One region of the Paenibacillus sp. SORGH_AS_0306 genome, then DNA from elsewhere that is predicted to be linked to it. Evidence: riboswitches for the same ligand, from Rfam matches in the RefSeq annotation. Region 1 holds a riboswitch; each other region holds the start of a gene.
The links. A riboswitch is a leader RNA that binds a small molecule or an ion and turns the genes downstream of it on or off. The one in region 1 is predicted to bind cyclic di-AMP.
Positions count from the first base shown of each region.

Region 2: another riboswitch for cyclic di-AMP. It lies ahead of kdpF (K(+)-transporting ATPase subunit F); the one in region 1 lies ahead of QE450_RS19210 (hypothetical protein).
Region 3: another riboswitch for cyclic di-AMP. It lies ahead of QE450_RS20355 (resuscitation-promoting factor); the one in region 1 lies ahead of QE450_RS19210 (hypothetical protein).
Region 4: another riboswitch for cyclic di-AMP. It lies ahead of QE450_RS20635 (C40 family peptidase); the one in region 1 lies ahead of QE450_RS19210 (hypothetical protein).

Region 1 covers NZ_JAUTBP010000001.1:4,345,328-4,348,517, forward strand. Annotated here, with positions in the region: gene QE450_RS19195 (hypothetical protein) at 1-434, opposite strand, end outside; gene QE450_RS19200 (hypothetical protein) at 458-778, opposite strand; gene QE450_RS19205 (oxidoreductase) at 824-1,561, opposite strand; gene QE450_RS19210 (hypothetical protein) at 1,643-2,038, opposite strand; cyclic di-AMP (ydaO/yuaA leader) riboswitch at 2,159-2,336, opposite strand; gene QE450_RS19215 (hypothetical protein) at 2,748-3,190, shown strand, end outside.
Region 2 covers NZ_JAUTBP010000001.1:1,621,775-1,624,964, reverse strand. Annotated here, with positions in the region: gene kdpA (potassium-transporting ATPase subunit KdpA) at 17-1,687, opposite strand; gene kdpF (K(+)-transporting ATPase subunit F) at 1,707-1,787, opposite strand; cyclic di-AMP (ydaO/yuaA leader) riboswitch at 2,036-2,217, opposite strand; cyclic di-AMP (ydaO/yuaA leader) riboswitch at 2,280-2,484, opposite strand; gene QE450_RS07305 (carboxypeptidase regulatory-like domain-containing protein) at 2,788-3,190, opposite strand, start outside.
Region 3 covers NZ_JAUTBP010000001.1:4,602,903-4,606,092, reverse strand. Annotated here, with positions in the region: gene rsmA (16S rRNA (adenine(1518)-N(6)/adenine(1519)-N(6))-dimethyltransferase RsmA) at 1-11, opposite strand, end outside; gene rnmV (ribonuclease M5) at 13-561, opposite strand; gene QE450_RS20355 (resuscitation-promoting factor) at 759-1,877, opposite strand; cyclic di-AMP (ydaO/yuaA leader) riboswitch at 2,201-2,424, opposite strand; gene QE450_RS20350 (TatD family hydrolase) at 2,620-3,190, opposite strand, start outside.
Region 4 covers NZ_JAUTBP010000001.1:4,664,045-4,667,234, forward strand. Annotated here, with positions in the region: gene motA (flagellar motor stator protein MotA) at 1-139, opposite strand, end outside; gene QE450_RS20625 (hypothetical protein) at 336-629, shown strand; gene QE450_RS20630 (GNAT family N-acetyltransferase) at 712-1,227, opposite strand; gene QE450_RS20635 (C40 family peptidase) at 1,493-1,966, opposite strand; cyclic di-AMP (ydaO/yuaA leader) riboswitch at 1,980-2,119, opposite strand; gene QE450_RS20640 (YwhD family protein) at 2,598-3,110, shown strand.

The DNA of each region.
Region 1 (3,190 bases):
TGATGTAATTTGGCATAGGAGCGTTCATTTTTGAAAATATGTGCAGCCAGTAGACGATATCCTTCAGCCGATAATGTATCTCGCAACAGCGTAATTACAGGTACAGCTAATTTGAGATCTTGATAATTGAAATAGATTTGAAAATCACTGATATAGACCGCATCCAGACCGCACCCTTTTTCAGAAGGATCATCTTCTGACTCGGTAGGCTTAGCAGCTTGTGAATATGTGACCTTGAGATACCCGATCAACAACATCGAAGCAGGCGGAATGGTAGATTGATCATCCGATAGACTCCTAGAACCAACTGTAGATACTTCTAGCGCTGGTTCTGGTCTGTGCATATAGATATTTAGACTATGGGAGTGCGGTTCAAATGCAATATAAAAATCGCCAATTACACGACTGCACAGTGGAATATACCCGTCTGGCATAGAGCACTCCTACCTGTTATTCATTATTTTTGTAGAAATTGAATTGTAAATTGAATCGCTTCTAATGCTTCTTGCACAAATGCTTTATTTTCTTTTTCCCATTCATTCGGATCGTCCATAAATGAATCATCTAACCAATCTTCAAGTCCAGTCACGATTTTGCGACGTTCATTAGGTGCAGGTGCTTTTCCACGTAATGCTTGAATAGCGCTTCGCATCACTTTGCAAGAAGATTGGATAAAAGGATAATCGTCTTTATCCCATGCTTTGGCATTATCCATATCGTAAAAAGCAATCCATTTTTCGATAATTGAAGCGGCTTGCTTTGGTTCTAACTGAGGCATATTGATATTCTCCATTTCTATAATTAAAAATTGAACTATAACCTACTACGATCTCGCTGATTTGCTTATCGAAGCAGAGCGACTCTGGGACTCGTCTGCGATTCGTTGTAATTGATCTGACATATATATGTGAGTACCTGACTTGGAGGTCTGAGCGATCCGATACATCGCTCGTGCAACGTCACTTGCTTCGATACCTCGATATTTGCGGAGAGGACCTATCATTAGAAATGATAGTGCTTGAGAGACTACAGCACCGAATTGCTCTCCTGCGCGGCTATTTTTGCGTTTGCCTAGCAATAAGGATGGACGAACAATCGATAATGAAGAATAACCAACTTGTTGTAACCGTTGCTCCATATCTCCTTTGGTACGTGTATAAAAAATACTGGATTTGGGATCAGCGCCCATCGAGCTGATCACGATAAACTGCTTGGCTCCTTGTTTGTACGCCACCATAGCGACAGACACAGGATACAATACATCAATCTCGATCATCTGCGCTTGCGTTCCTGCTTGCTTAATCGTTGTACCGAGACAGCAAAAGACATCATCTGCTTTCATCTCTGCTCGATAATCTTCTAATCTATGATAATCCACTACGATCTGTTGCAACTTCAGATGTTGTAGTTGTTGCACAGGTTCACGGACAAGAGCAATCACTCGTGTATATTCTGTGCTATCTAATAACTGACGCAACAACTTTTTGCCCACAAGACCTGTTGCTCCAGCGACGAGTGCTGTTTTACCGATCACAACGATCATCTCCATTCTGCGCATCATCTTGGTTCTCTATCTTCTTTATTATCAAGATATCACCGACAAATTGCAAAATAAAATGATCGTTGGATCAGCAGTCTTTTTTTATAATAAAAACGAAGCACTACTTCCATTGGTATGAATAATATAATCTGCACCCAAACCACGATAAATTAAGCGTGATTGGCTACCTTCTGTAATGACATATAGCTTATCAGATGTCCATGCACGACAGATCTGGATATAACGACAACATAACGGTAGACTACGTTCAAATAAATAGATTTTGCCAATATTCAATTGCGGGATACGCCATAAGTCTTGTCGCTGAGTATCTATTACCAGAATATGCTCAATACCTATCTTTTCAAATCGAATCTGATCTGCCTGACTGTTCACTATAATAGCAAACGGTATTTTTTTAACTTTGAGTAATTGAATAAATTGCTCCCCTGCTACTGTAGCAGGCGATACCAGTACAAATTCCTGTTCGTACTCCATGCGTGTTCGCGCTCCTCCACTCATTGTAGACAACAAAAAAAAGCCGTTAGAAGAGGACCTCTTCATCAGCTTCTAAGACAGGAGCAAAAAAGCCCCTGATATGGCATAGATGACTGTTGTCGTCTCTCTTATTGCAGCTTACGAGGTTAGCTGACGGATTCGGAAGTAAGAGTCTCCCTACAGATAGATCAGCCTGAGCTGTCGTCTCTGATTCACCCCTGAATAGATCTTGTAATACCCTGTCTATTCGTATGGTTCCCCCGCTTTCTGAAAGGTCTAGATTTAGCCTTTCAGCCATTAAGCTGTAATGAACTTGAATGAAATCATACGCCCGCCTTTTTCGTTTGTAAAGCAGTCTGACTCTTCATAAGGAGTGAATTTGAATCAATTCCTTTATCTTTTGAGCAGTATGCTCTTATTTGCATCATTCCATCCTTCTTTTTCTGCTGTTTGCGCAGTATTTATATAAACGGTTGTATCAGCGAGCATGATAGCCATTAGAACGTGATTGAGACCAATGAATCCGATTACATCGTTATTTTCAAGCATATAACGCCTATTAAAAGCTTAGATTTGATTTTACTTCTATCCTTAACGGTACTATGATTGCTAACAATATCTGACATCAAAAAAGTGTGCCGGCTACTGATTTATCTGGTTTTACTATGTATAGAGATAGCGATTTTATTTGAAGGAGTGTAGATTTGAGATGAGTTTAATTTCGCCGATAGCGCCTGCTAGCAACACTGTATCCACGGTGGATCTGGCTACACATCATATTCATTCGATTGAAGTGTTTCAGTATGATAATCATCTGCTCGCGTTACCTGATATGGATGGGTATCTGCATTGTGGGCTGTTAAAAATAGCAAGTCATGGGATTACCGGTTGGGCGGAATATTCGTTTACCGATCAGGTTCAACATTTAGACCTGGTGAAATGGTGCCGGGTATTCTCTACGCTGAAAAAATGCTCGCTAGAGCAAGCCCAATCTCATATCGCTCAACATCATGCTAGCTGGGGAGATGTGCGTAGTCAGGTGATGGCAGAGGCTTTAACTGATCTATGCAATCGTCTACAAGATCCGCCCGATGTATGGGCATCTTCTGATATACTGGTGAATCATGCTTTTTTGTTAGATTATACAATCGC
Region 2 (3,190 bases), 2.7 Mb from region 1:
AGTGTGTCTATTTCTTTTACAACGTTAGCATTTCTGCAATCGGTCCAAGTACAACTGCCGGGAAAAACGTAAGCGCACCGACTAAAATAACAGAAATAATAAACATACCGCCGAACAATGCTTGATCTGTACGCAATGTTCCGCTTGTTTCTGGAACAGGTTTTTTCGCCATTAATGACCCTGCAACAGCTAACAACGTTACCATTGAGAAATAACGACTGATAAACATAACGACACCGGTCATAATATTCCAAAACGGTGTATTATCGCCTAGTCCTTCAAATCCTGATCCGTTATTCGCAGCTGATGAAGTAAATTCATACAACGCTTGTGTTAATCCATGATAACCTGGATTAGAAATCGTATCGGATTGTGTCATCACAGCTATTGCTGTTGGCGCTAATACCAATAAAGGTTGAATCAGCAATGTGACTGCAATCAGCTTCATTTCTTTACCTTCAATTTTGCGACCGAGAAATTCAGGTGTTCGTCCAACCATTAGACCGGATAAGAACACAGCAATAATGGCATACATTAGAATATTTAATAATCCTACACCAGAACCGCCAAATACCGTATTAAGCATCATATTCCCAAGTGAAATCAATCCGCCAATAGGTGTTAACGTGTCATGCATGTTATTGACAGCACCTGTCTCTGAAGCGGTTGTGACGACAGAGTAGAATGAAGATTGTGCTTCACCTAACCGTACTTCTTTACCTTCCATCGATCCAGACTGATGTTGAATACCTAATTGATTAATCAATGGGTTCCCTTGAGATTCACTGACAAGAGATACACTAAGCATGACGACAAACATCATCACCATTGATACAAATAATACTCTACCTTGTTTCGAGTTGCCGACCATTTTACCATACGTAAATGGAAGTGACATCGGCACAAGTAACATCATTAACATCTGTAACATGTTACTGAATCCTCCCGGATTTTCAAAAGGATGAGCAGAGTTGGCTCCAAAATACCCGCCACCATTGTTACCTAATTCTTTGATCGCTAGAAATGATCCTATAGGGCCGGTACCAATCTGTTGCTCTGTTCCTTGTAACGTCTGCGCAGTGATTAAAGTATGCAATGTCTGCGGTACACCTAATCCTACAAATACAATTGCCATTACAAATGCTAATGGTAATAAGATTCGTGTGATTGCTCGTACGAGATCTGTAAAGAAATTGCCGAGCGGCTTACCTGTGATTCCTCTAATAAATGCAATAGCGACTGCAATCCCTGTCGCCGGCGATACAAACATCATAAAGATGATCGCTGTCATCTGTGAGAATAAAGACAATCCGCTTTCTCCGCTATAATGCTGTAAATTGGTATTTGTAATAAAACTAATCGCTGTATTAAATGCCAGATCAGGACTCATATTAGTAATTCCTGCTGGATTCATTGGTAAAATATGTTGGAAACGAAAGATCATGTACGTAATCAGCAAGATCACTGAATTACTGATCAGAACCGCTCCTGCATACTGCTTCCATGTTTGATTTTCATTTTTGATACCGCCGAACCTGTAAATCCATTTCTCTATCGGATAAAACCAACGATCCAAGCGATTGGGTTTATTTTCAAAAGCATAAGCAATATAATGTCCGGTTGGCCGAGCAATAAGTATAGCGATGATAATAGTGACTGCAATTCCGATATATGAAAAGATACTCACGATGTTCTCCCCTGACCCATTAGAATTTTTCTGGATAAATCAATGCATAACATAGATAGATTGTTAATCCACCAATAATAATCCACAGCAGCCAAGTCATCGCTCATTCCTTCTTTCTCCGATAGCTACAGATGCCCATTGCAGCAACCCGCTCAACCCTAAAGTCATGATCACCATTAAACCAATCATCAGTATATCCATCATGTGTGTAAGACTCCCTGCATTCATTTTGTAAGTAATCATTTGCTAAAAAAGGCATAAAAAAAGAAGCCTGGAGAAAAGCAGAACTTTTCCCCAGGCCTCTACAAACACGCACACTTATCGTGTACCTGCCGAGTTGCTGGTTAGGAGTTCTCCCCTATACGCTTACGGAGTTAGCTGTCGGATTCGGGCTGGAAGATCGCCCGTTCCGGTAGATACCGGAATTCACCCCATGTTGTGTAGTAACTGACTCTTCGTATCAGTTATCTTCATCAACGGTTGGTTCCCCCGCTTTTCATATGCATATGAAAATTAAGCGTTGTGACATTGTTAACATATCAAAAAACACAGAGTCGTATTACACTGTGTCAGATCGGCACAAGCTTCACACTTCTCTCCTAATCCACGCTTACGAGGTTAGCTGTCGGATTCGGGCGGTGAGAGTCGCCCTACTGCATTGTCTGACTATACCATGGTTAAGTCAGTATGCAGATTCACCCCAACGATTCACATTCCGGCTCTCACACCGTTTTGTGAAATCGCAATTTGGTTCCCCCGTTTTTCGGTTAATACCGAAAACTCAGCGATCAACAAACATTGGAAACTTCATTTATATCAGTTGCTGAATCGTATTCATCAACTGCCTGCAATGAATAATACGCCTGTCCTTGTCAACTGTAAAGCTGAGAAAAGACGCAAAAAAAGCTGTGAATCATCACAGCTTTCATTTTCAGATAACTATTGAAAAGTTATCTATCTCAGGCTCCTATTTTCTCTCTTTTTCATCGTTTATCTACTTTTTTATTTTAGTTACATGATATTAATCATTGTTTTGCAGTAAATTCTGAAAACGATTATGTCATTTGTTACGCAACATCCTATCATTTTGCCTTGTTATGTCAACCTGTATAAATTTCATAAGCAAAATGGTACAACGTGCTGATGTCTGAATTGAGTTGTTTTCCATTGTTGAAAAATTGGATTCTGACTACATCATAGTAATGTCTGTACCGAGAAGATTGGAATGTATATTGTCCTACACCCGGGTTATTAATATAGACAGGCATTGTAAAATTACCATACCCATCCGTAGTAGCTGTTCCAGAAATCACTTTGCCATTTAAAATAGTCGTGATATTGGTAGTTACTATAGCATTGCCTACAGGAGTACCTGTTGCATCAAATGCACGACCAGTAATCACTATATTGCTTTTCACACGCCACTTTTTACCTTGTCCATAATCAATAAATCCATAGACACCACCATCTGTAGTGATATCACTAACAGTCACTCTTGAGACA
Region 3 (3,190 bases), 260 kb from region 1:
CGTTCATCCATATTATTGTTCTTCCTCCGCTTCCATTTGTGAAAGTGCTGCTGCAAATTCTTCACGGCTTATTCCAAAAATGCGCAAACGCTTATGGAACTGTTTTCCGTTGCCATACCCTATCCCTAACAAGTTGCCCATTTTCATTCTTCGCTCTGCTGCATCTGGCTGCATTACCAGTCCTGTCATAATCAAGTCTTCCCAATCGATCAAAATCTCTGCTTCTGGCATTTCAGAATGTACACGTGCAAGTGCTTCACGAATCGCTTCAGGCGAAGCATTCTCAACACCGATATCACCTTTGAGCGTAGCTTCGCTTTCAGGAATAAAAGCATGTTTACAACCAGGTACTTTCTGCGCGACGATCTTACGTATCCGTTCACCAGCAAAATCAGGATCTGTTAATATGATCACACCGCGGCGTTCTTGAGCTAACTTCACCCGACGAATAACATGAGCTCCAATCGCTGAACCACCAGTTTCGATCGTATCCGCGTCTACAGCTCGTTTAATCGCTACTGTATCGTCTCTACCTTCCACCACAATCACTTCTTTAATCACGTTGATTGTACGCTTCCCTTCACTCTGTAAATAATGACCTCTATCTATTCACTATAAATTGATCTTAACAGAACAAAAAGAAGAGGAATATTCCTCTTCTTTTTGTTTTCCTTATTCACGCTCATGGTTAATATTATTTATATCATATAACAGATGACTGGGCTTAAGCAATGGCGTTATCCCAATCAACACCCTGACTAGGGTTTAACCGGACCAATTACATATACAGTGTAACCGGATTTACGTCCAAATGCTCTTGCTTGGCTCAAGCTGTCTATATATACGTCGATTTTATTACCGTTAATAGCACTACCGGTATCTTCAGCACGGCGGAAGCCAATGCCTTCAATGTATACCCACCATCCCATAGGAATGACACTCGTATCGACTGCAATCGTACGACCTTCTGTTACACGTGCTCCAGAAGCAGTCACTGTACCTAGACCAGGTTCTTGAGACGAATAAGCAGTAAGAGATACATTGTTCAGTACTTTCGCATAAGAAAAATCTACACCTGCTTTGGAAGTACTATTACTGGAACCTCCACTAGATGATGCAGCTGCAAGAAGCTTAGGCTCTTCTTTTTTGGTACCTATTGCTACAATCTTATCTTGCACTTTTGCGGTTGTTTTTTTATCAACCATACGTTTGGAGACGAATTCTCCATCTTCGTATACTTTCTCGATGTATTGAACCACTTTACCTGTTTGACCACTTTGTACTAACTTTGTTTTACCTTCAACCATAGAAGCATCGGTTTTTTTAACAGTTTGATAAGGAATCTTTACAACTTTTTTCGCTACAAACGATTTGGTGCGAACAATCTTGATATCCATATTGTCATGAACTGAAGATTCCATTGCTGGTGTAAGTTGATCTTGACCTGACAATGTTAATCCAGCTTGCTCCAATGTGTTACCAACTGTCTTAGAGGTGGTATAGATTTTCTTCGTACCACCATCTGCCGTAATGTTTACTGCAACCGCATGGTTAATGTAAACTTTATCGCCATCTTGAAGTGCGCCATTCATCGGCATTGACACTTTATCTTGTGGTGCCACTTTAATTTGATTTTCATCAAGCAGTTGAGAAAGCATCAATTTACGTGTTTCCACGGTTTGTGCTTTGCCGTCAATGACAACAGAAATATTTTTACCCGCTTGATTATAAAGTAGGGACAATAGCATCGCTGCAAGAGCGATAACCAATAATGCAGCCCACAATACATAGCGTAGATTTTGTTGCTTCCAACTCAGCGCATAAGACATGCTGGATGAGCGCGAACCATGGGTTTTTTCGAAAGGAGCAATTGCCACTTCTTCCGTCCTCCTTCATAGTCTCGCCGTCTAGCTGTGACGTAATTGTATATGACGCGACTATATAACAGAATTTTCACAGGCTGATCGTAAGCATAAGATTATCGAATCTGTGTGATAATCTTTCGTGATGTTCAAAAATGCCTGCGCCATGGTCAGTCTAAGGGACATACCTAATATCTGAAAGATCAAGCTTCAAATATCGTATCTCTGTACCTTTTCGTTTTGCCCAAAACAAAAGAAGCCTCTGGAAAAGAGCAAGAGCAACTTTTCCTTGGCTTCCGACGTATTTGAATACAGTTCGGAAAACGTTAGAAAATACGAGGTTGCCTCTGCATCGCTTACGGGGTTAGCTGTCGGATTCGGACACATTGTATTGCTTGCCCTTTGAAGGCTCCTCCGCTCATGGCGCGAGTACCTCCAATTCACCCCATAGACCCTGTAAAAGGAATCATACATAATGACTTCGGTATTCTGATAATAATGGCTTGAAGACATATGTTGGTTCCCCCGTTTTCCTATGCAGGAAACTCAGCGAGACCGAATCATGGAATCTTGCGTGATAACAGCAAGATTAAATCACTGATGAAATAATATCCCGAACCCAACCCTCATGTAAAGCGACGAGCAAGCACGTTTTTCTGAATAAATGGTTAAAAAGTTGTCATATTCTCCGATTTTTTGATGATAATTTATTCATATATCCGTTTAACGATGTTTTTTGCGTGATTTACTCTGTTTTTCATCGAATGCCAAATCGTTCCAGTGCATTTTTAGTTGTAATTGTACTAATTTCTTCCAGTGATACCCCTTTTAGCGCTGCTGCCGCTTCTGCTACAAGTGTCACATAACCGGACTCATTTCGTTTTCCACGATAAGGATGTGGTGTCAAAAATGGGGAATCTGTTTCAAGTAAAAGACGGTCCATCGGAACCTTTTGTAACACCTCTTTAGGTTGCTTCGCATTTTTGAATGTAATCGGTCCTCCAAACGATAAATGGAAGCCCATATCAAGACACATTTTGGCTGTTTCCCAGCTACCTGAAAAAGAGTGCATCACTCCTCCGACTTCATGTGCATTTTCTTCACGTAAAATCTTTACAATATCTTCGTGTGCATCACGATTATGAATCACAATCGGCATATGAATGGAGCGTGCCAGACCAATTTGTTCACGTAATACTTTGTGTTGCACTTCTTTTGGTGAAGTATCCCAGTGATAATCAAGACCGATCTCACCGATAGCGACTACTTTCTCATGTTTGCATAACGATTCGATCCATTCGAGATCACCAGGTTGCATATGAATCGCA
Region 4 (3,190 bases), 320 kb from region 1:
TTGCTGCTGTACCAACAAAAATGATGACATAAGCAGCCGGGTTATTAACCAGATTGATAAGGGGGGCACCTTTTAGAAGCATACCGAATATAAGTGAACCCAAACCAAGTATTAGACCAATAATTGTTGAAATTTGCATAATACACCTCGTCCGTGAGTATATAGTTTATCTCTCTCATCATCCACTTCCATGTAATGATGTGTTTTCCAAAAACATCTGATACTCTTTTATCGACAAGATATGCTGCATTGTTAAGAGTTTTTTAGTGTATATTTGCGTTATAATGTAAATAAGTTGGGAATTGTAACAATATCGACAGATCGGGAGGTTGAGTATGGGCGTTAAGCATGGAAGAGATTATGAAGAGATATTGAGTGATTTAACATCAGCAGTAGCCATGATTCCAGACAGTTATTTGTTTTTTGATATGGAACCTCAAGAGTGGGAAGTGCTTGCTGAAGGTGAACGAAATGAAGTAAATGAAGCGTTGGCAGAAGACTTATTTTTTGCACTCGGTTCACAATCTATGATCCATGTAGGTAGTGGGGTCGTTATCTATGATGCAGACACACATCGCATTGATATTTTGATTGGCAAAGAAGAAATGACATTTGTGACCTTGATCTAACAAAAGATTAATAAAATACGTATATAGCAAAAGCACAGAGCAGATGAACTAGAAGATCATCTACGCTGTGCTTTTTGTTTGTTTATATATCAAGATAACGTGCATCAGTAGGTGCTTGATAGACCATACAATAAAAAGGCTTCATACCATCAGGCGTTCTACGCTCATACATATCTGTAATATAAAAGCCTGCTTTTTGATACGTACGGATAGCCCGCTGATTCCAGGTCAACACTTCCAGATCGATTTCGGCTGTCGCGTTACGGTTTTGAGCCGTTTTTACAATAGCTTCTACAAAAGCTTCTCCATAACCATGACCACAAAGATCAGGACGCATACCAATCCCTAAGCGTATCGTATCTCCTAATGGAAAAAGTTGAGCAAATCCGGCTAACTGTTCTGTCTGATCCAATACCGATACATACTGTTGTTGCCGAATCTCAGGATCACCGAACTCAATCCCTAATTCTTTCATTTGATCCCAGGGCATCCAGCCGTAGATATTATAAGGAGGATCATATATCCATGTACATACTTGGGCAGCATGTTGTTCTGTCAAAGGAATCGTATGAAAAATAGAATGTGACAGTGAGCTCATGACATAACCTCCTCTGACTGTACTTTATATATACCATAAAAAAAACTTAAAAAATTTGCAATATCCTGTTTACCATAATTACGAGTAGGTTAATAATAAGTAGACATAATTATAAAGAACAATTGATATAAATTTATTATTTTATGTAACCTATTGGATGTTTAATACGTCTTACTTATATAGGAACATAAAAAAACCACTAAAGATTCTGGCGGGAATCTTCAATGGTTTATAGGTTCATTTATATGAGTTGTAAATACGATGATTAATTGTCAGTTGCGAAGGTGTTATATGTGGAATCGCTCATAACACGTTTAGCACCAACGTAACGATTTTGATAGTAATCCATGCTCAAACTGTCAATTCTCACACCTTTGGAAGTAGAAGCGTGTGCGAAGTTACCATTTCCTACATAAACTGCTACATGTGAAACGCCAGCCCCAGTAGTATTGAAAAATAACAGATCTCCAGCAATTAAATCACTTTTTGATACAGGCTCGCCTACTTGATATTGAGAGCTAGATTGGCGAGGAAGATCAATGTTCATTTTGCTGAATACATATTGTGTAAATCCTGAGCAGTCAAAACCGCTAAAAGATGTTCCACCAATACGATAAGGTGTTCCAATAGCTCCATCGATAACTTGATCCATTTTAGAATCTGCATGCGCACTTGTTACTCCAAGTGACGTAAATGCAATAGCAAGTCCCATTACTGCGGCTGTTAGTTTCTTTTTCATGTTCAAAATCAATTGTCCCCCTTCCAATTGCCTACGAGGTTAGCTTAAGGATTCGGTAGAAGGTATTCCCCTATGATCCCTCCGAAACAAGATCAATTCACCCAAAACGGTTCCCCCGTTTCCCGGTACCACGGAATTTGGCTCAAAGCTTGGTGTGTACCGTACACGGATCATTACGACAAAACGACAAAATTTTCAGTTGCTATAAAGGTTACAGCATTTAGTTTTAAAGTTTACAAAGTTGTTACTAAAATCTCACTGGATTTATTCTACCAGAGGTTTTTTACTTTGGCAAACGTTTATTCATCTGTTTTTAAGATTTACTTTTGTATTTTAGTGTTAAATCTCTGTGAAAGCCTATGGTTATCGTCTTTTTAAAAGTTAAAAAATTTTAATCTTTTGCTCATATAGTGACGTTTGATGAAGAATTGTGATCACTATATATACTTTATTCGGTTCATCGATCTCAATAATGAACGTTTTTTTCCTTTTTTTATGAAAATTGATGACAATAATCGACTTTATTGGCTTTTAAGGCAATATTCGATACAATATGAATAATAAATCGAACCATAAATCTATGTATAATAACCTTATTTATACTGACCCCACAAAGGAGTATTTGAACGATATGGATGAAAATCAACCAAGTAAAAAGTCGATGTCACTTAATATTGTAAGTAGTAGTGCAAAAAGCAGTAAACACAAAGGTTTTGGAGCAGGAGCGATTAACCTCAATAATGTGTCCCCTATCATTATAGACCATGGCGAAGCAAAAATCGATGTTGGTGCAATGCATGCCAAAAGTAAAGTAGAAAAAGGGATCAAATTTACGACTAACCGCGAAGAAGTAAATGGTGGTCGTCAAGTATGGCTAGTATGGGTAGCAGTCGATAAATTAGCTGAAGGTGTCAATTATGCTGGTGCTACAGCTTGCGAAATGTGGATTAACGAAGAAGAGAAAAAAGGCTGGAAAATCCTCGCAGAGCATGTGAACAAATTGGATTATGCTATCAAGCGTCGCATTATGTTAGAAGGTTTGGGAAGCGAAGAAAAAGCTGCACTTAAAAAATTATTGGTCGCTCATAACGAAGAATGGTGGAACCAATCTTCTGAAGAGTTTAAAACAGCATTAGAAGGTTAATAATACTTTATATAGTCTACTATTTACACAAAAGACCGACGACCCTCAGATCGTCGGTCTTTTATTATTCGTAGTGTTTT